DNA from 4 places in the Streptomyces sp. 840.1 genome. Region 3 is predicted to be linked to each of the others. Evidence: riboswitches for the same ligand, from Rfam matches in the RefSeq annotation. Region 3 holds a riboswitch; each other region holds the start of a gene.

Region 1 (5,762 bases), 2.7 Mb from region 3:
CTCGTCCGCCGTGACGCCCGCCCGGCTGAACAGCACCCGCACCCCGCGCGGCGGCGCGAGCAGCACCGGAGCCGCCAGCTCGGCCCCGTCGAAGACGCAGGTCATCTCCGCGCCCGTCTGGGCGGCGAGCATCGACAGACCGCCCAGCAGCCGCAGCCGCTGCTTCTCCAGCGGCAGCTGCGGATAGCCGGTCTTGGTGACGTTGTAGCCGTCCACGATGAGGTGTGCCTGCGGCAGCGCGAGCAGTTGGTCCAGCAGCGCCGGATCGGTGTCCGAAAGCGCTCTGGCGGCAACGTCCTTGGGCGACATCCGGCCGGGCTCGACCGCGTCGACGGTGTCCGCCGGGCGCATCGAGGAGGGCGGCAGGGCCAGTTCGCGCCGCAGTCCGCCGGCGGCTTCGAGCACCGTGTCCAGCAGCAGCCGCAGCCGCATGTCCTCGACGGAGCGCCCCTCACGGGCGGCCCGGCGCCCCGCTTCGACGGACGCCTCCGCCTCGCCGAGCCGGGACCGCAGCCTGCGGGTCTCGCTCTCGGCGGCGGACACCTGGGCGGCCGCCTCGGCGCGTACGGCGTCGCTCTCGGCCCTGCCCCGGCGCAGCGCGGCCTCGCCGCGCTTCACCTCGTTGGCCGCGCTGCGCAGCTTGCGCTGGAGCGACTCGGCCTCCTTGCGGGCGGCGTCGAGGTCGCTGCGCAGCCGTTCGGTCTCGCTCTTCGTCTGTGCGCGGGCCTGGGCCAGCTCCTCGCGCAGCCCCTCCAGTTCGCGCCGGCTCTCGTCGTCGGCGCGTTCGGCGTCGGCCCGCTGGGCCTCCTCGCCCGCCGCGGCGAGGAGCTTCACCCAGCCGTCCGGGCGCAGCACGTAGGCCGCGGCGGCGACATCCAGGGGATCGGCGGCGGCGGGCGGCGAGCCGGCCTCCAGGGCGGCACTCAGCTCCGGCTGGGTCTCCCGCAGCCGCTCACCGATGCGCCGCCGGAAGACGGCGTCGCCCTCCAGGGCGGCCGCCATCGCGTTCCCGGCGAACTTGGCACGCCGGGTCGGCGTGAACCGGGCGTACTGTCTGAGCTGAGCCGGGAGTTCGGTGACCGTGAGGCCGCCGAACGCGTCCGACACCAGCGCCACGACCCGGCGCCGTACACCTTCGGGCAGCGGGCGGTCGAGCATCTCCACGGCATCGTCGGCCGCGTCGTCCGACGCGGCGCCGCCGGCGGGCTGCTCCACCATCCGTCACCTCAAACTGTATGTCCGCACGGCCCCGTCAGGAGTCGGCACCCGGCCTGTCGACTAGCTCGATCTGGTCCACCGCGTTGCACCAACGGCAGCGCACCGACTCGATGGTCTCACTGACCACCTCGCGTTCTTCGACGCTCGACTCCCCGGCCAGGTCGAGATGGACGTATTCCACGACCTTGGAGGAGCGCGTCACGTCGAATCGCGTGAGGTTTCCGCAGAGCGTGCAGCGCCAGCGGGTCGCCTCGGTCGGCTGGGGAACCGTCGTCATCGTTGCGTCCTCTTTCGTCGGGCCTCGTGCTGCCACATAAGGATCTTCGCGGTGCGCCGTCGAACTGCGGATGTCCTGTCGTAACCCTACGGCCTCGCCGCATACCACCGGCACGGCGAGGCGCTCTGTCCGGTTCCCTCCGCTTGCGTCATGCTCTGTTCATGATCGATCGGCGGGCTGCGGCCGGCAGACTCCTGCGGGCGGCCACCTCGGGCGGGCCGCCGGTCACCTACGCCCTCATCGCCCTGTGCTGCGTGGTCTTCGCGATCAGCCCGCTCTCCGGGCTCGCCCCGGTGTACGGCAGCGCGGACGCCCTGCTGTCGGCCCAGGCCGGGTACTTCGAACGCTGGGGCGTGATCCCGAGCGAACTGTGGGACGGCTCCGCGCACGCCCTGCTCACCCCGCTCACCGCGCTCTTCGTGCACGGCAGCTGGCTGCATCTCCTGGGCAACGTGCTGTTCCTGTACGTGTTCGGAGCGATGGCCGAGGAGCGGATGGGCCACACCGAGTTCGCGTTCTTCTACCTCGGCTGCGGCTACCTCGCCCTGCTCGCCTACGCGGCCGCGCACGCCACGTCCGACCAGACGCTCGTCGGCGCCTCGGGGGCGATCTCGGCGGTGCTGGGCGCCTTCCTCTACCTCTTCCCCAGGGCCAGGGTCACCAGCGTGTTCCCGTTCCTGCTCTTCCTGCCGCTGCGCTTCCCCGCCTGGATCGTGCTGATCTTCTGGTTCGTGCTCCAGTGGCTGGCCGCGGAGGGCGCGGGCAGCGGCCCCGGCGTGGCCTATCTCGCCCATGTGGTCGGCTTCGCCGTCGGCTTCCTCTACGCGTGGGGGCGCTATGGGCGTGGGGCTAGAGTGAAGTCTCCAGCCACGGCCACCGAGGGAGAAAGCCAGCCGTGATCACCGCGATCGTGCTCATCAAAACCAGCGTGGACCGGATCCCCGAGATCGCCGAGGCCGTCGCGGCGCTGGACAGCGTCAGCGAGGTCTTCTCGGTCACCGGCACGTACGACCTGATCGCCATGGTCCGGGTGGCCAAGCACGACGATCTGGCCGAGGTCATCCCCGGCCGGATCAGCAAGATCCCCGGCGTCGAGGGGACCGACACCCACGTGGCGTTCCGTACGTACTCGCAGCACGACCTGGAGGCGGCCTTCGCCATCGGCCTGGACGGCTAGGGCCTGTCCGGCTGAACGCGTCCGGCCGGGTACGGGGCAGCTGCCCCGTACCCGGCCGGACGCGTTTCACGGCTCAGTGCTGGGCGGTGCCCCGGTCCGGGACGCAACGGCCGTCCTCGGTGCGGTACTTCCACTGGGCGCCCTCGCTCACCAGCTCCTTGACGGCCCGCACGAAGCGCTCGATGTGCTCGTCCGGCGTACCGGCACCGAAGCTGACCCGGATCGCGTTGAGCGACCGCTCGCCCGGCTCGGCCTCCGGCGCGCCGCACTCGCCGACGTCCTGCGGGTCGCTGCCGAGCAGGGTGCGCACCAGCGGGTGGGCGCAGAACAGTCCGTCGCGCACCCCGATGCCGTACTCGGCCGAGAGCGCGGCGGCGAAGTGCGAGCTGTTCCAGCCCTCCACCACGAAGGAGATGACGCCGACCCGGGGCGCGTCGTCACCGAACAGTGAGAGCACCTTGACCTCGGGGACCTCCGCGAGTCCGGCGCGGACCTCGGAGACCAGCTGCTGCTCGCGGGCGACCAGGCTGTCGAAACCGGCCTCGGTGAGCGCCTTGCAGGCGGAGGCGATGGAGTAGACGCCGATGACGTTGGGCGAACCGGCCTCGTGGCGGGCGGCGGTGGTGTGCCACTCGACGTCCACCCCGCCGTCGGCGCGCCGGGCGACCTTGCGGGAGGCGCCGCCGCCGGCCAGGTAGGGCTCGGCGTCGCGCAGCCAGTCGGAGCGGCCGGCCAGCACGCCGGAGCCGAAGGGCGCGTACAGCTTGTGGCCGGAGAAGGCGACCCAGTCGACGTCCAGCTCGCTGATGTCGACGGGGTGGTGCGGGGCGAGCTGGGCCGCGTCGAGGACGATCCGGGCGCCGTGGGCGTGCGCGGCGGCAGCGAGCTCCTTGACGGGCCACAGCTCACCGGTGACGTTGGAGGCTCCGGTGACGCAGACGAGCGCGGGGCCGTAGGGGTCGCGGTCCGCGAGGGCCCGCTCCAGCGTGGCGACGGCCTGGGCAGGGGTGCGCGGGGCGTTCAGGTAGGTCACCCGGGCATCGCGCCAGGGCAGCAGCGAGGCGTGGTGCTCGGTCTCGAAGACGAACACCTGGCAGTCGGCGGGGACCGCCGCCGCGAGCAGGTTGAGCGAGTCGGTGGTCGACCGGGTGAAGATCACCTGGTCGTCGGCGCGGCAGCCGAGGAACTCCGCGACGGTCACGCGGCTGGACTCGAAGAGGTCCGTGGAGAGCTGCGAGAGGTAGCCGGCGCCTCGGTGGACGCTGCCGTAGTACGGCGCGTACGCGGCGACGTCGTCCCACACGCGCTGCAGGGCCGGGGCGCTGGCGGCGTAGTCCAGTGCGGCGTACGTGACCTCACCGCCGGTCACCAGCGGAACCGTCACATCCTTGCCCAGAACGGGCAGCGGGGTACAAATGGACTGGTCGGCGGCAGCGGTGAAGACAGACATGACGAACTCCCGTAACAGGCAGGCGAATTCCGGCGCCTGCGGGTACGCGGCAGCACGGAAGGAAGAAAAGAGGGTGTGCGGAGGAGGGCCGAAAAGCCCTATCGCATTCGCTTGCTCACAGAGGCTCCCTGAGGACCAGGACCCCACGGGTGGACGCCTTGCGACGTCGAGGGGTCCGCGCTTGCCGCAGACCTCGCTGCCTACGGCCTGGTCTTCACCCGGGGCACCCCGCCACGGACGGAGGGTTGCCGGACAGCGGGCCGGGGCCGTAGTCGCTGTCACTCATGACCTGCGCAGCATCTTGCCATACGTGGGAGAACGCGCAAGGCGCAGTCCATGATCTGGACTGCGCCTCGCTCCGTGTTCCGTGCGTCAGGGCCGTGGGCTCAGGGCCGTGGGCTCAGGCGTTGCTGGCCGCGACCCATCTCTCCAGCGCGCGCCCCGCGGATCCGGAGTCGATGGACTCGGCGGCCTTCGCCATACCGGCGGCGAGCTGCTCGTCGAGCGTGCCGTCGCCCGGGTCGAGCGCGACCAGCGCCGCCGCCGCGTTGAGCAGGACGGCGTCCCGTACGGGCCCCGTTTCACCGGCCAGCAGCCGACGGGCCACATCGGCGTTGTACGAGGCGTCGGCGCCGCGCAGCGCCTCCACCGGCACCAGCTCCAGGCCGACGTCGCGCGGGTCGAAGGCCTGCTCGCGCACCACACCGTCGCGGGCCACCCAGACCCGGGAGGTCGCGGTGGTGGTCAGCTCGTCCAGACCGTCGTCGCCCCGGAAGACCAGCGCCGAGTTGCCGCGTTCGGCGAGCACGCCCGCGACGATGGGCGCCATCCGCAGGTCGGCGACACCGATGGCCTGGGAGCGCACCTGGGCCGGGTTGGTGAGCGGACCCAGGATGTTGAAGGTGGTCGGGGCGCCCAGCTCCGCGCGGGCCTTCGCCGCGTACCGCAGGGCGGGGTGGAACTTCACCGCGAAGCAGAAGGTGATGCCCGCTTCCTCGGCCACCTCGACGACGCGCTGCGGGGGCAGGTCCAGGTTGACGCCGAGCTTGCCCAGTACGTCCGAGGAGCCGCTGGCCGAGGAGGAGGCGCGGTTGCCGTGCTTGACGACCTTGGCGCCCGCCCCGGCCAGGACGATCGCGGACATGGTGGAGATGTTGACCGTCTTGGCCATGTCGCCGCCGGTGCCGACGATGTCGACCGTGCGGCCGGGCACGTGGATCGTGGTGGCGTGCTCGTACATCGCGCGGACCAGGCCGGTCACCTCCGTGACGGTCTCGCCCTTGGCGCGCAGGGCCACCGCGAAGCCGGCGATCTGCACGTCGGTCGCCTCGCCGCTCATGATGCGGTCCATCGCCCACGCGGTGTCGTCCGCGCTCAGGTCCTCGCCGCGCAGCAGCGGGGTCAGCACGCCGGGCCAGGTACGAGCCGCCACGCTGTCGCCGCCGACCGGGGTCACAACGTTCATGGTCCGCTCCTGGGGTCCACAGCCGATAAAGGGATGCGACCACCCTATCGAGCGCCGGGGACAGCGAAGAGCCCCGTCCATCGTATGGATGGACGGGGCTCCCGCTGTGGCGATCAGCTCAGGTGATCAGTGGTGGCCGTGGCCCTCGGTGATCTCCTTGTACTCCTCGGGGGAC
Region 2 (5,762 bases), on a different contig from region 3:
GAAGAGGAAGTCGAACTTCGCGCGCTCGGAGGTCCGGGCAAAGTGTGCGAAGGAACTGAACTCGATATGGCTGCCGGCCTTCGGGTCACTCCACACGGTGGTGTTGTTGACTCCGGGGAAGTGGGCCGCGAGATGGATCTGCTTGAGCGGCTTGCTCATGATCTGGGGGTCCTTCCGGCTCAGGCGGTCGAGGTCGCGGTGGCGGCGTAGCGGTTCGCCGGACGGGTGAGCCCAAGCAGTCCGCGCAGGGTGCCGGCCTCGTACTCCCGGCGGAAGACGCCCCGGCGCCGCAGTTCGGGGACCAGGCCCCGGGTGATCGCCGGGAGGTCGTGCCCCGCGACGGCGGGGCGCAGCCGGAATCCGGTCAGTCCGGCCGTCGCCAGGTCCTGGAGGAGATCGGCGAGTGCGGCGGGCGTTCCGGTGAAGACCGGGGCGTCGCTGGTGTACGGCTCGCCCGCGAGGTCCTCCAGCCGTTCCCGGCGGGCGGCGGCCGCGGCGGGGTCGTCGTCCAGGAAGACCACCAGGTCGCCGAAGACGTGCAGGGTCTCCTCGGCGCGGCCCGCCGCCGCCTGTTCGGTGCGGATCTCCTCCACGACGCCTCGGGCCTCGCCGGCGTCGTGCGGGGTGACGTATCCGATGTCGGCGGAGCGGGCCACCAGACGGTACGGGACGGTCGCGTGCGCCAGGGCGCTGACGACGGGCTGGCCCTGGGGCGGCCGGGGCGTGACCGAGGGGCCCTTCACCCGGAAGTGCGTGCCCTCGAAGTCGATGTAGTGCAGCTTCGTACGGTCGATGAAGCGTCCGGTGGCGACGTCCCGGATCTCGGCGTCGTCCTCCCAGCTGTCCCAGAGCCGTCGCACCACCTCGATGTGGTCGGCGGCCTCGTCGAACAGGCTGCTCAGCAGCTCCTGCCCGGCGGGGGTGGAGTAGTCCCCGGCGCCGAACGGGGGGAGGGTGCGGCGGCCGAAGTGCGCGGCCTCGTGCCTCCGGGCCGTGACCTGCAGGCGCAGGCCCGCACGTCCGGTGCTCACGTAGTCGAGGGTGGCGATGGCCTTGGATATGTGGAAGGGCTCCGTGTGGGTGGCCACCACCGTCGGGACGATACCGATGTGCCGGGTCAGCGGGGCGATCCGCGCCGCGATGAGGACGGCGTCCAGCCGGCCCCGGACCTGGTCGGTGCGCCCGTCGGGCTCGGTGCGGGACGAGGACTGGAGGCCGAGTCCGTCCTCGATGGTCACGAAGTCGAGCAGTCCGCGTTCGGCCTCGGTGACCAGGTCGCTCCAGTAGGCGGCGGTGAACAGTTCGCCGGGCCGGGCCGTGGGTTCGCGCCAGGCGGCGGGGTGCCAGCCCGCGCCGTCCAGGGCCACGGCGAGATGCAGGGGAGAGGGTGACGAGGACACGGAGGTGGTGCCTTCCTGATCGACCGTACGGCGGAAGCCGGCCCGGACCCCGGGCGCCGACGAGCCGGTCGGGAACGACACGACGGAGCGCGGGCGCACAGCACGGTGCGGGGCCAGGGAGGGGAGGACGACGCACCGCGGCAGCGGTGGGCGTCAGAGCATCAGAGCGTCAGAGCGCCGGAAGGCGGTCAGCCTCGGCAGCGGACGCGACGGGCGGCGGTACACAGCGCGCTGCTGACACGCTGCAGGTCGACGGCGCGGTCCGCGCAGAGCAGGACGCGGCCCCGGGACCGCCAGGCAGCCATCCCTTCAGCTGCGTGCATCGCTCTCACCGTCACCATTCCGCCCCGTGGGGCCTCGCGGCTGCCGGACACCGTCCGGTCATCTCCTGCGGCATCCCGCAGCGCGGGTATCACCGGCCGGATGATCCGGGCTTCTCGCCGGCACCGGAGCCGTTGCGCACCGCAAGTTATGCATGCGTCAAGGGGAGTGTCAACGCCGGTGACCAACAGGCGAGATGCCCCCCGTGGCCTCCTTGACGGCGTCACGTGGCGCACGGAAACTGGCCTGGACGGTCACGATTGTCAGCGCCCCCGTGCGGGATCAGTCCTGCTCACGGGGTCATCGGCCCCGGCCCGCTGGCAGGCAACCCTTCCACCGCGACGGGGTGCCCCGGGTGACGACCGGGTCCCGCCGGCGTGGCGGGGCAAGCGTGGTCTCGCGTCTCGCGAGCCCCGGAGTCAGGACGGGCGGGATTTGTCCAGGAACGGCTTGACGAGGCGCCTGCACATCGATCTGTTGCGTGTCTCCAGCGCGTACTAGGACCTGACACTCCGCACGGCAGGTCCGCGCTGTCGCGTTTTCGGGCCGGGTTTCCGAAGCGCAGTCGTTCCCCATCCGGTCGCCGGTGCCCACAAGGCGGCGGTGGCTTCCTCGTTCCCACAGGGATCTCCACAGGGAGAGTCATGCCCGAGACAGCTTCGCGCAGTTCCAGCACAGCCAACTCGATCACGTGCGGCTCGATCCCGTCCGGACCGGGTCCGTGCGTTCCGCACCCCCGTCCCAAGGTGACCGTGCCGTCCTCCCGCATCCACAGCCGCATCGGGGTCGGCCTGGCCGGCGGCTTCTACCCGGCCCCGCACCGCTACGAGCTCTTCCTGTCGGCGAGTTGTCCGCGGTCGATGCGTATCTCGATCACTCTCGCCCTGCTCGGTCTCCAGGACTCGGTCGCCACCACCTTCCTGGGGCACCCCGCCGGGGCGCCCGAGGCGCTCGCCTCGCTGCGCAGCGCGTACGAGGCCACGTTGCACCACTACGACGGTCCGCTGACGGCGCCCGCGCTGTGCGACCGGTGGAGCGGACGCATCGTCAGCAACCACACGCCCGACATCCTCCGCGATCTCGCGGGCCTGCTCTCGGGCCATGACGAGGCCCGTCCGTCGGCGCTGCGGCCGCCGGAGCTGGCGGCGGACATCGAGGCCCTTCGCGAGCTGCTGGACCGGGATGTCACGCCCCGGGCGGGTCGTACGCAGCGGTCGGCGGCCCTGGACCTGCTGGAGCGGTCGCTCGCCCCGCGGCCCTACGCGCTGGGCGAGGAACTGACCGCTGCGGATGTGGACCTGTGGGTGGCGCTCGTCCATCTCGGCCCGGCCGGCACTCTTGGCGCCCGTCCCCGGCTCCAGGAGTACGTGGAGCGCCTCGGCGGCCACCCCGCCTTCCCGAAGCCGCCGGAGCGCTGAACGCACCGGCGGCGTCGGCCGGGGCGGCCGGGGCGGCCGCCCTCGGCGTTCCCCCTCAGGCTCCGACGTAGGCCGCGAGGTGTTCGCCGGTGAGCGTGGAGCGGTCCTCGACCAGATCGGCGGGGGTGCCCTCGAAGACGAGCGATCCGCCGTCGTGACCGGCGCCGGGGCCGAGGTCGATGATCCAGTCGGCGTGCGCCATGACCGCTTGGTGGTGCTCGATCACGATGACGGACTTCCCGGAGTCCACGAGCCGGTCGAGCAGGCCGAGCAGTTGCTCGACGTCCGCGAGGTGCAGGCCGGTGGTCGGCTCGTCGAGGACGTAGACGCCGCCCTTCTCGCCCATGTGCGTGGCCAGCTTGAGCCGTTGCCGCTCACCGCCGGACAGGGTGGTGAGCGGCTGGCCCAGGCTGAGGTAGCCGAGCCCGACGTCGGCTAGCCTGCCGAGAACGCGGTGGGCGGCGGGTGTGTGCGCCTCGCCGGCGCCGAAGAACTCCTCGGCCTCGGTCACCGACATCGCGAGCACCTCGCTGATGTCGCGGCCGCCGAGACGGTATTCGAGCACCGAGGCCAGGAACCGCTTCCCCTCGCACTCCTCGCAGACGGTGGCGACGCCGGCCATCATCGCCAGGTCGGTGTAGACGACCCCGACGCCGTTGCAACCGGGGCAGGCACCCTCGGAGTTGGCGCTGAACAGGGCCGGCTTCACGTCGTTGGCCTTGGCGAACGCCTTGCGGATCGGGTCGAGCAGCCCGGTGTACGTGGCGGGGTTGCTCCGTCGCGAGCCCCGGATCGCGCCCTGGTCGATCGACACCACCCCGTCCAGTCCGGAGACCGAGCCGTGGATCAGTGAGCTCTTGCCGGAGCCGGCGACGCCCGTGACCACGGCGAGGACCCCGAGCGGGATGTCGACGTCGACGCCGCGCAGGTTGTTCGCGTCCGCTCCCCGGACCTCCAGCGCGCCGCTGGGCTTGCGCGGCGCTTCCTTGAGAGTGGCCCGGTCGTCGAAGTGGCGCCCCGTGACGGTGTCGCCGGCCCGCAGACCCTCGACGGAGCCCTCGAAGCAGACGGTGCCGCCCGCCGTACCGGCCCCGGGGCCCAGGTCGACGACATGGTCCGCGATCGCGATCGTCTCCGGCTTGTGCTCCACGACGAGCACCGTGTTGCCCTTGTCGCGCAGGCGCAGCAGCAGCCGGTTCATCCGCTGGATGTCGTGGGGGTGCAGCCCGGCGGTCGGCTCGTCGAAGACATAGGTGACGTCGGTGAGCGAGGAGCCGAGGTGGCGGATCATCTTGACGCGCTGGGCCTCGCCGCCCGACAGCGTGCCCGTCGGCCGGTCGAGCGAGAGGTAGCCGAGTCCGATCTCCACGAACGAGTCGAGCGTCTGCCCCAGCGCGGTGAGCAGGGGTGCGACCGAGGAGTCGTCGCGACCCCGGACCCAGTCGGCCAGGTCGCTGGTCTGCATCGCGCAGGCCTCGGCGATGTTGATCCGCTTGATCTTCGAGGACCGGGCGCCCTCGCTGAGGCGGGTGCCGTCGCACTCGGGGCAGGTGGTGAAGGTGACGGCCCGCTCCACGAACGCGCGGATGTGGGGCTGCAGGGCCTCCTTGTCCTTGGACAGGAAGGACTTCTGGATCTTGGGGATCAGACCCTCGTAGGTGAGGTTCACGCCCTCGACCTTGACCTTGGTCGGCTCCCGGTGGAGGAAGTCCTGCATCTCCTTCTTGGTGAACTTGCGGATCGGCTTGTGCGGGTCGAGGAGTCCCGATTCGGCGTAGACCCGGACGGTCCAGAAGCTGTCGGACTTCCACCCGGGGATGGTGAAGGCGCCCTCGGCGAGGGACTTGGAGTCGTCGTAGAGCTGGGTGAGGTCGATGTCGGAGACGGTGCCCCGCCCCTCGCAGCGCGTGCACATGCCGCCGGTGCGGTTGAAGGTCGCCTTCACCGCCTTCTTGGCGCCGCGCTCCACCGTGATGGCACCACTGGCCCGGACCGAGGGGACGTTGAAGGCGTACGCGCCCGGCGGGCCGATGTGCGGCTTGCCGAGGCGGCTGAAGAGGATCCGCAGCATCGCGTTCGCGTCGGTGGCCGTGCCGACCGTGGAGCGCGGATCGGCGCCCAGTTTCTGCTGGTCCACGATGATCGCGGTGGTCAGCCCGTCCAGGACGTCGACCTCGGGCCGCGACAGCGTGGGCATGAAGCCCTGCACGAAGGCGCTGTAGGTCTCGTTGATCAGCCGCTGCGACTCCGCCGCGATCGTGTTGAACACCAGCGAGGTCTTCCCCGAGCCCGAGACACCGGTGAAGACCGTGAGCCGCCGCTTCGGGATCTCGATGCTGACGTCCTTGAGGTTGTTCACGCGCGCGCCGTGCACGCGGATCACATCGTGGATGTCGGCGGCGTGCGGCGCCGACGACCGCGCGTCCTTACTCGTGGCCATGCTTATCGGTTCTCCATCTGTCTGCTGTCGGCCGGCTGTCTTCCGTCGGGCGACTGTCTTCCGTCGGCCGGCTGTCTTCCGTCGGCCGGGCTGAGGACTGTGGGCATGGTTCTACTTGGCCGACGTGTCCGTGGCAACGCATCCCGGCGGGCGGTGCCGGCCGGGATGCGCGACGGCCGTCCC
Region 3 (5,762 bases):
GAGGTCCTTCACGTTGCTGATCTTCGAGTTCACGATCAGGATGTACGGGTCGTCGAGCGACGACTCCATGCGCTCCATGTCCGTGGCGAAGTACGCCGAGATGTAGCCCTTGTCGAAGCGCATACCCTCGGTGAGCTCGAGCTCCAGACCGAAGGTCTGGGACTCCTCGACGGTGATGACGCCTTCCTTGCCGACCTTGTCCATCGCCTCGGCGATGAGCTCGCCGATCTGGGTGTCAGCGGCGGAGATGGAGGCGGTCGAAGCGATCTGCTCCTTGGTCTCCACGTCCTTGGCCTGCTCCAGGAGGGCGGCGGAGACGGCCTCGACGGCCTTCTCGATGCCCCGCTTGAGAGCCATCGGGTTCGCACCCGCGGCCACGTTGCGCAGGCCCTCGCGGACGAGCGCCTGAGCGAGAACGGTGGCGGTGGTCGTACCGTCGCCGGCGACGTCGTCCGTCTTCTTGGCGACCTCCTTGACCAGCTCCGCACCGATCTTCTCGTACGGGTCCTCCAGCTCGATCTCCTTGGCGATGGAAACACCATCGTTGGTGATCGTGGGGGCGCCCCACTTCTTCTCAAGGACGACGTTGCGGCCCTTGGGGCCGAGGGTGACCTTGACGGCGTCGGCGAGCTGGTTCATGCCGCGCTCAAGACCGCGCCGGGCCTCCTCGTCGAACGCGATGATCTTGGCCATATGAAGTGGTCCTCCCGGACAGGGGTGGATTTCTCCGGACCGAGTGGCGCCCGCGACGGACGGCCTGCCGCCTGCCGGTTCCTTGCCCCGACAGACCTGCGGGCCTCACCGGCCCGGTCCAAGTTTCTGTCACTCTCACCCGGAGAGTGCTAAGCCCAATGATTAGCACTCGACCCCCGAGAGTGCAAGCGCCCCCCTCCGGAGTGTGGACAACGAGCACCCCCTCCGCAGGCGGACGACCGGACAGCGCGTGCGAACGGTTCCGGACGCACGGAGGGCCCGTACCCCTGGGGTACGGGCCCTCCGTGCGTGAGTAGTGTCGTTGGCCGACCGCGCCGAACTCAGCCGACGGCGAGCTTGACCATGTCCGCCTGCGGCCCCTTCTGGCCCTGCGAGATTTCGAATTCAACTCGCTGACCCTCTTCGAGGGTGCGGTATCCGTCCATCTGGATCGCGCTGTAGTGGACGAAAACATCCGCACCACCGTCGACCGCGATGAAGCCGTACCCCTTCTCCGCGTTGAACCACTTGACGGTGCCCTGAGCCATGCCTAACTCCCCTATTACTGGCCCTTGCACAGGACCGCACTTCGCGGGCCCGGGTCAGAACTCACCCTCCGACAGGAGAGGGTGCGTGCGCCGGAACGCGTCGACCGCGGCCGAATGTATCTGCCCAACTGCCCTCTGCAACAGGTCAATCGGACGAGAATTCTGGGCAGCGCCGAACGCCCGAATATGAGGAACTCATAAGATTCCAGGGCAAGTCGGGCCAGGCAAAGGCGACTTATGGCGCAAGAGGCTCAGGCACTTTGGCTGCATCTTGTCGTGGCCGGGCGCATTCTCATATGCGGGCGGCACGGGCAGCGGAGGGGTCTTCCCACACTCTACCGCGCTCAACCATGCAGAATTGCCCCCTCCGCTTCTGTCGCGGAGAGGGCAATCGCGGTGACTCGTCGAAGCGGGACCGCTCGGGTCCCGGGGCTCAGCAGCCGCCGGCGACGGCCGGGATGATCGAGATGCCGGCGCCGTCCGGGGTGACCGCTTCCAGGCCGCCCTCGAAGCGCACGTCGTCGTCGTTGACGTACACGTTGACGAAACGGCGGAGCTTGCCCTGGTCGTCCAGGACACGGGCGGCGATGCCCGGGTGGTCCTTCTCCAGGGACTCGATGACCTGGGAGAGGGTCGCGCCCTCGGCCGGGACCTCGGCCTGGCCGCCCGTGTAGGTGCGGAGGATGGTGGGGATACGGACCTTGACGCTCATGGTGGGTGCCCTTCCTGGAGTCACGGGTGGTCGGAGGCTGCGGCAGCCTCTCAGCTGGTGCGGCGGACCGCTCAGGCGGTGCCGAGGCCGGCGGCGCGGAAGGCGTCCAGGCTAGGCCTGATCGTCGCCGTCGCCTGCGAGGTGGCGGCCACCGCGTCCAGCGTCTTGAGGCCGTCACCGGTGTTCAGGACGACCGTCGTGAGCGACGGGTCGAGCAGACCCGCCTCGATCAGCTTCTTCGTCACTCCGACGGTCACCCCGCCCGCGGTCTCGGCGAAGATGCCCTCGGTGCGCGCCAGCAGCTTGATCGCGTCGACGACCTGCTCGTCGTTGACGTCCTCGACGGCACCGCCGGTGCGGCGGGCGATGTCCAGGACGTACGGGCCGTCGGCCGGGTTGCCGATCGCCAGGGACTTGGCGATCGTGTTCGGCTTCTGCGGCCGCACCACGTCGTGACCGGCCTTGAAGGCGGCGGAGACCGGCGAGCAGCCTTCGGCCTGGGCGCCGAAGATCTTGTACGGCCGGTCCTCGACCAGACCGAGCTTGATCAGCTCCTGGAGGCCCTTGTCGATCTTCGTGAGCTGCGAGCCGGACGCGATCGGGATGACGATCTGGTCGGGCAGCCGCCAGCCGAGCTGCTCGCAGATCTCGTACGCGAGCGTCTTGGAACCCTCGCCGTAGTACGGGCGCAGGTTGACGTTGACGAAGCCCCAGCCCTCGCCGAGCGGGTCGCCGATGAGCTCCGAGCAGAAGCGGTTGACGTCGTCGTAGTTGCCCTCGATGCCGACCAGCTCACCGCCGTACACCGCGGCCATGACGACCTTGCCCTGCTCCAGGTCGTGCGGGATGAACACACAGGAGCGCAGGCCGGCGCGGGCTGCGGCGGCGCCCACCGCACCGGCGAGGTTGCCGGTGGAGGAGCAGGAGAGCGTGGTGAAACCGAAGGCACGGGCGGCCTCGACGGCGATCGCGACGACGCGGTCCTTGAAGGAGTGCGTCGGGTTGCCGGAGTCATCCTTGACGTACAGGCCGCCGGTGACGCCCAGCTCACGGGCGAGGTTGTCGGCCTTGACCAGCTTGGTGAAGCCGGGGTTGATGTTCGGCTTGTCCGCGACGTCGGAGGGGACCGGCAGCAGCGGCGCGTAACGCCAGATGTTGTCGGGTCCGGCCTCGATGCGCTTCTTCAGCTCGTCCGGGGAACCGGTCGGCAGGTCGTAAGCCACTTCGAGCGGTCCGAAACAGCTCGAACAGGCGAAAAGGGGACCGAGTGCGAATCGCTCTCCGCACTCGCGGCAGGAAAGTGCCGCGGCGGGACCGAGGTCCACAGAAGATTCGGTAGATGCTGCAACAGTCTCAACAGCCATGATGGCGAGGCCCTTTCTCCTCATCTTCCTCGTGACGCGTTTCGCCACGAGACGGAATTGGCACCTTCCCCACCCGACCTCGCGGAAGGGGGTCCCCCCTGCTCGAGCGAAGTCGAGAGCTTGGGGGTGGGATGGTTGCCGGGACTTCAACGGGCCGTTCCCTCTGTCCCTCTGGATGAGCGCTATGGCACTGGATCATCGATCCAGGCGTTTATCGGCGGACGGACCCCGGCATGCCACGGCCGTCTGCGTTGTTCAAGACTGTAACCGAAGCACCGGACTGTTGAGATAGTCGTCCGAACCGCGAGATGGATCACATACAGGGAGTATCGACCGTGCTGGAAGAGGTCGAACGCTGGCTGACCAGGCGTTCCTGGTCGTGCGCCGACCGCCCGCTGGAGCAGCTCCTGGCCGCCCGGGGAGGCGACCCGAGGCGCAGCCGCGTGAGTGTCGTACTGCCCGCGCTCAACGAGGCGGCGACGGTCGGGGACATCGTCCGCACGATCCGGCGCGAGCTCATGGAGAAGGTCCGGCTGGTCGACGAGCTCGTGGTGATCGACTCCGGCTCCACGGACGCGACCTCCGAGGTCGCCCGCGAGGCGGGCGCCCGGGTGATCCACCGGGACGAGATCCTGCCCCGGCTGCCTGCCGTCCCCGGCAAGGGCGAGGTGCTGTGGCGGTCACTGCTGGTGACCGGCGGTGACATCGTCTGCTTCGTCGACGCGGACCTGAAGGACTTCTCGGCCGACTTCGTCTCCGGCATCGTCGGCCCGCTGCTGACCGACCCCTCGGTGCAGTTCGTCAAGGCGATGTACGACCGTCCCCTCGGGGACACCGCCGGTCAGGGCGGGCGGGTCACCGAACTGGTGGCACGGCCGCTGCTCAATCTGCACTGGCCGCAGCTGGCCGGCTTCGTCCAGCCGCTGGGCGGCGAGTACGCCATACGCCGCTCGCTGCTCGAACAGCTGCCGTTCCCGGTCGGTTACGGAGTGGAGCTGGGGCTGCTCGTCGACGCCCTGCACACCGTCGGCCTGGACGCGCTCGGCCAGGTCGACGTCGGCGTCCGCGTCCACCGCCACCAGGACGGCCGGGCGCTCGGCCGGATGGCGGCGGCCATCTACCGGACCGCCCAGCTGCGGCTTTCGCGCGGCCATCTGGTCCGCCCCGCGCTGACCCAGTTCGAGCGCGGCGAGAACGGCTTCGTGCCGCACACGTACCCGGTGGACACCGAGGAGCGGCCGCCGATGCGCGAGATCGAGGAGTACGTCGCGCGCCGGGCGGCATGACGCGGGGCGGCACGGAGCGGAGGCGGTGCGGCGAGACGCCGCCGTACGCACGTTTGGACAGTTCGGGATCGGGCTAGATTCCGCGCATGGTCTCCGAGCACGCCCCCCAGTCCGCCGCCCAGGTACTCGTCGCGTCCAACCGCGGCCCGGTCTCGTACACCCTGCGGGAGGACGGCTCGCTCGACGCGAAACGGGGCGGCGGCGGGCTCGTCTCCGGGCTGAGCGCGGTGGACGACAAGATGTGGGTCTGCGCCGCGCTCGGTGACGGCGACCGCGAGGCGGTACGGCGCGGGGTCGGGGAGCCGGGCGTACGGATGCTCGACATCGACGCGGACGTGCACGCCGACGCGTACAACGGCATCGCGAACTCGGTGCTCTGGTTCGTCCACCACATGCTCTACCAGACCCCGGTGGAACCCGTCTTCGACGCGGAGTTCCGCCGCCGGTGGGCGTCCTTCGAGGCCTACAACCTGGCCTTCGCCCAGGCGCTCGCCGAGGAGGCGGGCGAGGGCGCGGCGGTCCTGGTGCAGGACTACCACCTGGTGCTGGTGCCCGGCATGCTCCGCGAGCTCCGCCCCGACCTGCGGATCGGCCACTTCTCGCACACCCCGTGGGCGCCCGTCGACTACTTCCGGATGCTGCCCGACGACATCGCGGAGCAGGTGCTGCGCGGCATCCTCGGCGCCGACCGGGCCGCGTTCCTGACCCGCCGCTGGGCGGACGGCTTCATCGGCTGCTGCACGGAGATCCTGGGCGGCACCGGCCGCACCCGCGTCGGCGTGCACGGGCTCGGCGCCGACGGGGACTTCCTGCGCCGGCGCGCGCACGAGGCGGACGTGGACGAGCGGATGGCGGCGCTGCGCGAGCAGGTGGGCCCCGGCCGCAAGACGGTCGTGCGGGTGGACCGCACGGAGCTGTCCAAGAACATCGTCCGGGGGATGCTCGCCTACCGCTCCCTGCTCGACGAACGGCCCGAGTGGCGCGGCCGGGTCGTCCACGTCGCGTTCGCCTACCCCTCGCGGCAGGACCTGGCGGTCTACCGGGAGTACACCGCCGAGGTCCAGCGTGTCGCCGACGAGATCAACTCGGTGTACGGGACGGCGGACTGGACCCCGGTCGTCCTGCACGTCAACGACGACTTCGCCCGGTCGCTGGCCGC
Region 4 (5,762 bases), on a different contig from region 3:
GGTGGCCCACCGCACGGCTCCGTCCCCGACCGGCACCCGCAGCCATTCGGCCCGTCCCTGTGTCACCCGCGCCCCCACTCGGCCCATGGACCGCGCGACTGCCCGGCCGGCAGGCCACGATATCGGCCCCCGTCAGGCGGCCATGGCCACGGAAGTCTTCCTGAGCACCCGGGTGCGGGCCCCCGCTGCCTTCCGCTCCCCGAAGACCACCACGCGCAGCAGCGCGAACCGGCCTGTCCCGGCGAGCGCCGACGCCGACAGGTACACGCTCTGCTCGACCAGGGCCGACGGATCGGACCGGAACGCGTACAGGCAGAGCAGCGCGCCGGTCGTGAAGGCGTAGCTCACGGCGACGGTCAGGCCTGACTGGAGGTGCACACCCCACCCCCGGCGCCCGCTGCGGAAGGAGACCCGGCTGTGCAACTCGGTGGCTATCACCGTGGACACCACGGTCACCAGCGCGTTCGCCAGGGCCAGCGGCATCCGGTCGTGGAGCAGGATCAGCACCCCGCTGGAAGCGACCCCGACCCCGCCGCCGCAGACGACGAAGCGCACGAAGGCCGCGACAAGGGCGTGGGGCGTGCGAGTCGGCTGACGGTCTGGCGCGGTCACGAGCTGCCTCCGGAGGCTGTGGTGGGGCGGTAAGAAGATCTCACCCCAGAACCTACGGACCCGGCGTCCTCCCCACGACCCGGTTTTCCCCCGACCTTCCTGGGGGTTGTCCCCCAGGGGACAACGGGGCACTTGCGACGAGAGGGCGCCGGCGAACGTCCCCGGCGCCTGCGGTCCGGTGTGCGGTGCGGACGGCCGGCGCCGCTGCGGGCGCGTCAGGGCTTGCGTGCGAGGCCGCCGTGCTCGCCGATCTCCCGGGGGGCGGAGGACAGGGCGTCCGGGCGCCAGAGGGGGACGGAGACGACCCCGGGGTCGAGGAGTTCGAGGCCGTCGAAGAACGCCGCGATCCGGTCGACGGGGCGCAGGAAGCAGGGGACGGCGCCGCCGGTCATCCGGTCATCCGGGCGGAACAACTCCGCCGTCCCCAACGCAGGTGCCAACAACCCTGACACGTCCGGCGGTTCGTACCGGAGACGGGAGGGGCCCAGGTCGCTGAGGGCGGCTGGGATGCCGGACCCCTGTCGAGGCTGTGGACAGGATTTCCACCGCACCGTCGCCGACTGTTCGGCCGAATGCCACCGCGTGCACACCGCACGGGTCTTCCGTCGGCCCGCCGGTTCTGGAACACTCCTGTCGTTTTCGCCCTTATGTTTCCTCACCCCACAGAGGCCCCACTCATGGCAGAACTCAACCGTCGCCGCCTCCTGCAGCTCGCTGGAGGCACGGTCGCCTTCAGCGCGTTGTCGAGCAGCATCGCCCGTGCCGCCTCGCTGCCCGCGAAGGGCCGTACCGGCACGCTCCAGGACGTGGAGCACATCGTGGTGCTGATGCAGGAGAACCGTTCCTTCGATCACTACTTCGGCACCATGAGGGGTGTGCGCGGCTTCGGTGATCCGCGTCCGGTCACGCTGCCCAGCGGGAAGCCGGTCTGGCACCAGAAGGACGGACTCGGCAAGGAGGTGCTGCCGTTCCGGCCCCCCGCCGACGACCTCGGGCTGCAGTTCCTCCAGGATCTGAACCACGACTGGGCCGGCGGTCACCGGGCGATGAACAAGGGCGCGTACGACCAGTGGGTGCCGGCCAAGACGGCCACGACGATGGCCCACCTCACACGCGCAGACATCCCGTTCCACTACGCCCTCGCCGACGCGTTCACCGTCTGCGACGCATATCACTGCTCGTTCCTCGGCTCGACCGACCCGAACCGCTACTACCTGTGGAGCGGGTACACCGGCAACGACAAAACCGGCGGCGGCCCCGTGCTCGGCAACGACGAGGCGGGGTACGGCTGGAAGACCTATCCCGAGCGGCTGGAGGAGGCCGGGGTGTCGTGGAAGGTCTACCAGGACATCGGCGACGGGCTCGACGCCGCCGGTTCCTGGGGGTGGATCGACGACGCGTACCGGGGGACGTACGGCGACAACTCGCTCCTCTACTTCAACAATTATCGCAACGCCAAGCCCGGCGACCCCCTCTTCGACAAGGCGCGCACCGGTACCGACGTCAAGAACGGCGACGGGCTCCTCGACGACCTGAAGGCCGATGTCCGGGCCGGTACGCTCCCCAAGATCTCCTGGGTCGTCTCGCCCGAGGCCTACAGCGAGCACCCCAACTGGCCCGCGAACTACGGAGCCTGGTACATCTCACAGGTGCTGGACGCGCTGACCTCCAACCCCGAGGTCTGGGGCCGGACCGCCCTCTTCATCACCTACGACGAGAACGACGGATTCTTCGACCATGTCGTGCCGCCGTTCGTGCCGTCGGGCGCGGCGCAGGGACTGTCGACCGTGGACACCTCGGCCGACCACTTCCCCGGCGACGTCCGGTACGCGGCCGGGCCGTACGGGCTCGGCCAGCGCGTGCCCATGACGGTCGTGTCCCCCTGGAGCACCGGCGGGTTCGCGTGCTCGGAGGTCTTCGACCACACCTCCGTCATCCGGTTCATGGAGAAGCGCTTCGGCGTGCGCGAGCCCAACATCTCGCCCTGGCGGCGGGCCGTCTGCGGTGACCTCACCTCGGCATTCGACTTCAGCCGCACGGATGCCGCACCGGCCGAGCTGCCCTCCACGGACGGATACGCGCCGCCGGACGGGGCCCGGCACCCCGACTACGTACCGGTACCGCCGGTCTCCGGCCGTGTGCCGAAGCAGGAGACCGGCACCCGGCCCACCCGGCCGCTGCGGTACGCGCCCCTCGTGGACGGAGCGGCCGACCCCGGGGCCGGGAAGTACCGGCTCACCTTCAGTGGGGGCGACGCGGCCGGGGCGCAGTTCCTGGTGACGTCGCCGAACCGGGGCGACGGGCCCTGGACCTACACCACCGAGGCGGGCAAGTCGGTCTCCGACAGCTGGAACACGGCCTACTCCGGCGGAGTGACCGACCTCACCGTGCACGGTCCGAACGGGTTCCTGCGCGGCTTCCGTGGGCCCGGCAAGGCGGCCGGACCGGAGGTGACGGCGCGTCACAACCCGGCCAGTGGTGCCCTCGACCTGACCCTCACCCACACCGGTTCGGGGACCGTCCAGCTGACCGTGCGCAACGCGGACGCGTACGGCGGGGGCGCGCAGACCTTCGCCGTGCGGGCGGGCGCCACCGTGAAGCACACCGTTGACCTGCGGGGGAGCAAGCGCTGGTACGACGTCACGGTGGTGTCGGACGCGGACGCCACGTTCCTGCGCCGGTTCGCCGGACACGTCGAGACGGGCGAGGCCGGCACGAGCGACCCGGGCCTCGTCACCGGCTGACCGGCCGCCCCGGCGCCGTAACCGGCAGCCGGCGCGGAGTGTCGGGGGCGCACGGGCCGGGCCGGCCCGGCCCTGTGCGTTCCTGACTGCCCGTCGGCTGATTGGGCCCGGCGTGTCGGAGGGTGCCGCCGCGGTGCGTTAGGGTTTTTGCCGGGTCATGAGTTCCAGTGCGCAGCCCCGGCTTGCTGGACGGCACCCCGCTCCGCTGCGGGTGCTCCGGGTGACGACCTGCCCCGTGCGCGAGGTACGGGGAACAGCGGACCGCGGTGCAGAGCGCTCGGGGTCCATCATCCCCGGGAGGCGGGAATCACCATGCTGCGTCATCTCACCGAGCACGGCTCCGTGCGGAGCGAGGACTGCGACCGGTACGCCGCAGGCCATCAAGTGCACTGGATCCATGCCAAGAAGTGCCGGCAGGAGCCCGGTCAGGCCGTTGAGATACTGCTGACCGCCGGTGATGTCCGGGACGATGGGTGGGTCGAGCTGCGTGCCGCGTTCGACTGCGCGGGCAGCCTTCCTAGGGTGTGGACGCACGCTCCCGACGGGCTGCGGGAATCGCTCGCCGGTCACCGGGGGCGCGTGTACTGGCTCGCCCGGTGGCATGCGCTCAAGCTCGTCGACGGTGCCGACCGGGTCGCCGGACTCGTCAACGTCGCCTTGGAGAGCGGCGAGTTGTGCGGAGACCTGGCTTCCGGACGCTCGTAGCCGAGTGCGGCGGCTGCCGTCCCCGGGTGGAGACGGGGCTTCGACGGGGTGATCAATTGTCGTGACTTGTCAGCCTGTTGCTTCATTCGGGGCGCACAATTGATCGCCATTGACCGCTGTGGCGTCACATAACATCCTTATAGTGGACGTGCGTTGATCGCACGATCGTGACGCGTGACGTGTTCGCCACAGAAGTCAGGACGATGACGCGCCCATCCTCCACAGAGCCCGAGTCCGCCTCGCCCCCTCCAAAGTGCCCCGCGCACGCGGGGACGGGGGCCGTGCCCCTCAGCGGGCCCTCGTTCCAGACCGAGCCGCAGGCCGTCTACCGCGCCATGCGGCGGGACCACGGGCCGGTCGTCCCCGTCGAGCTGCCGGGCGGATTCCCCGCCTGGCTGGTCATCGGGTACCGCGAGCTCCATCAGGTCACCAGCGACGGTGAGTTGTTCCCCCGCGATGTCGGACTGTGGAACCAGTGGGAGCACATCCCCGACGACTGGCCGCTGCTGCCCATGGTCGGACGACCGCTGCCGTCCATCTACTTCAGCGCCGGGGACGAGCACCGGCGGCACGCGCGGATGGTCGGACCCGCCCTCGAAGGGGCCGACCCGTTCGAGATCCGCCGCCACAGCGAGCAGCTGGCCGACCGGCTGATCGACGCCGTGTGCAGCCGGGGCGCCGCCGACCTCGTCGCCGACTTCTGCGAACCCCTTCCCGTGCTCGTCCTCGCACGGCTGGTCGGCTTCCCCGACGACGAGGGCGCCGGCATCGCCCGGGTGCTGAAGGACCTGGCCGACGGCGGTCCGGGCGCGCAGGAGGCCCACCTGCGTTTCGGGGAGCACATGACACGGCTGGTCGCCGCGAAGCGTGCCGAGCCCGGCGACGACGTCACCTCGCGGATGCTCGCCTCCCCCGAGGCCTTCACCGACGAGGAGTACATGCTCGACCTGATGGCCATCACGGCCGCCGGGCACCTCACCACCGCCGACTGGATCAGCAACTCGCTGCGGCTGATGCTCACCGAGGACGAGTTCGCGCACTCGATGGCGGGCGGCCGGCGCAGTGTGGGCGAGACCATGAACGAGGTGCTCTGGGAGGACGCGCCGACCCAGATCCTCGCCGGACGCTGGGCCGCCCGGGACACCCGGCTCGGCGGACATTCGATCGCGGCGGGGGACATGCTGCTGCTCGGGCTCGGCGCGGCCAACACCGATCCGCTGATCCGGCAGAGCCTGTCCGGCGGCGGCCCCTGCGCCCAAGGGGGCAACGGCGCGCATCTCGCCTTCAGCCACGGCGAGTACCGGTGCCCTTTCCCGGCCCAGGAGATCGCGGAGACCATCGCGCGCACCGGCATCGAGGTGCTGCTCGACCGGCTGCCCGATCTGGAGCTACGGGTCCCCGTCCCGGACCTCGTGCGACGGCCCTCCGCGTTCCTGCGCGGGACCACCTCGCTCCCCGTTCGGTTCACCCCCGTTCGTACGACAGGAGACCTCTCGTGAACTGCCCTCACGCCGCCGCGCACGCCGCCGCCCCGAGCGTCGCGACCGTCGTCATCGACCCCATGGTCCAGGACCTGGACGGCGAGACGGCGAGGCTGCGCGAAGCCGGCCGGCTCGCCCGGATCGAGCTGCTCGGCGTACCGGCCAGGACCGTCACCCGCTATGACGACGCCCGCCGGCTCCTGGTCGATCCGAGGCTGGT

What was found. Region 3 has a riboswitch for S-adenosylmethionine ahead of thrC (threonine synthase). Riboswitches for the same ligand answer to the same signal wherever they lie in the genome.
Region 1: linked by a shared signal. The riboswitch ahead of EDD93_RS20510 (aminotransferase class V-fold PLP-dependent enzyme) and the one ahead of thrC (threonine synthase) in region 3 are both predicted to bind S-adenosylmethionine.
Region 2: linked by a shared signal. The riboswitch ahead of EDD93_RS33855 (glutathione S-transferase C-terminal domain-containing protein) and the one ahead of thrC (threonine synthase) in region 3 are both predicted to bind S-adenosylmethionine.
Region 4: linked by a shared signal. The riboswitch ahead of EDD93_RS36580 (hypothetical protein) and the one ahead of thrC (threonine synthase) in region 3 are both predicted to bind S-adenosylmethionine.

The regions. Positions count from the first base shown of each region.
Region 1 is NZ_RJUU01000001.1:4,482,613-4,488,374, reverse strand. It holds gene EDD93_RS20530 (NYN domain-containing protein) at 1-1,215, opposite strand, end outside; gene EDD93_RS20525 (hypothetical protein) at 1,253-1,495, opposite strand; gene EDD93_RS20520 (rhomboid family intramembrane serine protease) at 1,657-2,394, shown strand; gene EDD93_RS20515 (Lrp/AsnC family transcriptional regulator) at 2,391-2,672, shown strand; gene EDD93_RS20510 (aminotransferase class V-fold PLP-dependent enzyme) at 2,746-4,122, opposite strand; SAM riboswitch class IV at 4,295-4,412, opposite strand; gene trpD (anthranilate phosphoribosyltransferase) at 4,523-5,587, opposite strand; gene EDD93_RS20500 (ubiquinol-cytochrome c reductase cytochrome b subunit) at 5,714-5,762, opposite strand, start outside.
Region 2 is NZ_RJUU01000003.1:305,745-311,506, forward strand. It holds gene EDD93_RS33845 (NtaA/DmoA family FMN-dependent monooxygenase) at 1-159, opposite strand, end outside; gene EDD93_RS33850 (LLM class flavin-dependent oxidoreductase) at 180-1,400, opposite strand; SAM riboswitch class IV at 1,974-2,119, shown strand; gene EDD93_RS33855 (glutathione S-transferase C-terminal domain-containing protein) at 2,366-3,139, shown strand; gene EDD93_RS33860 (excinuclease ABC subunit UvrA) at 3,195-5,579, opposite strand.
Region 3 is NZ_RJUU01000001.1:1,745,278-1,751,039, forward strand. It holds gene groL (chaperonin GroEL) at 1-693, opposite strand, end outside; gene EDD93_RS08110 (cold-shock protein) at 1,035-1,241, opposite strand; gene EDD93_RS08115 (MoaD/ThiS family protein) at 1,675-1,953, opposite strand; gene thrC (threonine synthase) at 2,025-3,317, opposite strand; SAM riboswitch class I at 3,335-3,499, opposite strand; gene EDD93_RS08125 (glucosyl-3-phosphoglycerate synthase) at 3,653-4,603, shown strand; gene EDD93_RS08130 (trehalose-6-phosphate synthase) at 4,690-5,762, shown strand, end outside.
Region 4 is NZ_RJUU01000003.1:917,025-922,786, reverse strand. It holds gene EDD93_RS36600 (hypothetical protein) at 1-66, opposite strand, end outside; gene EDD93_RS36595 (hypothetical protein) at 133-612, opposite strand; partial or broken gene EDD93_RS36590 (SAM-dependent methyltransferase) at 828-995, opposite strand; gene EDD93_RS36585 (phosphocholine-specific phospholipase C) at 1,290-3,356, shown strand; SAM riboswitch class IV at 3,510-3,619, shown strand; gene EDD93_RS36580 (hypothetical protein) at 3,669-4,061, shown strand; gene EDD93_RS36575 (cytochrome P450) at 4,265-5,560, shown strand; gene EDD93_RS36570 (cytochrome P450) at 5,557-5,762, shown strand, end outside.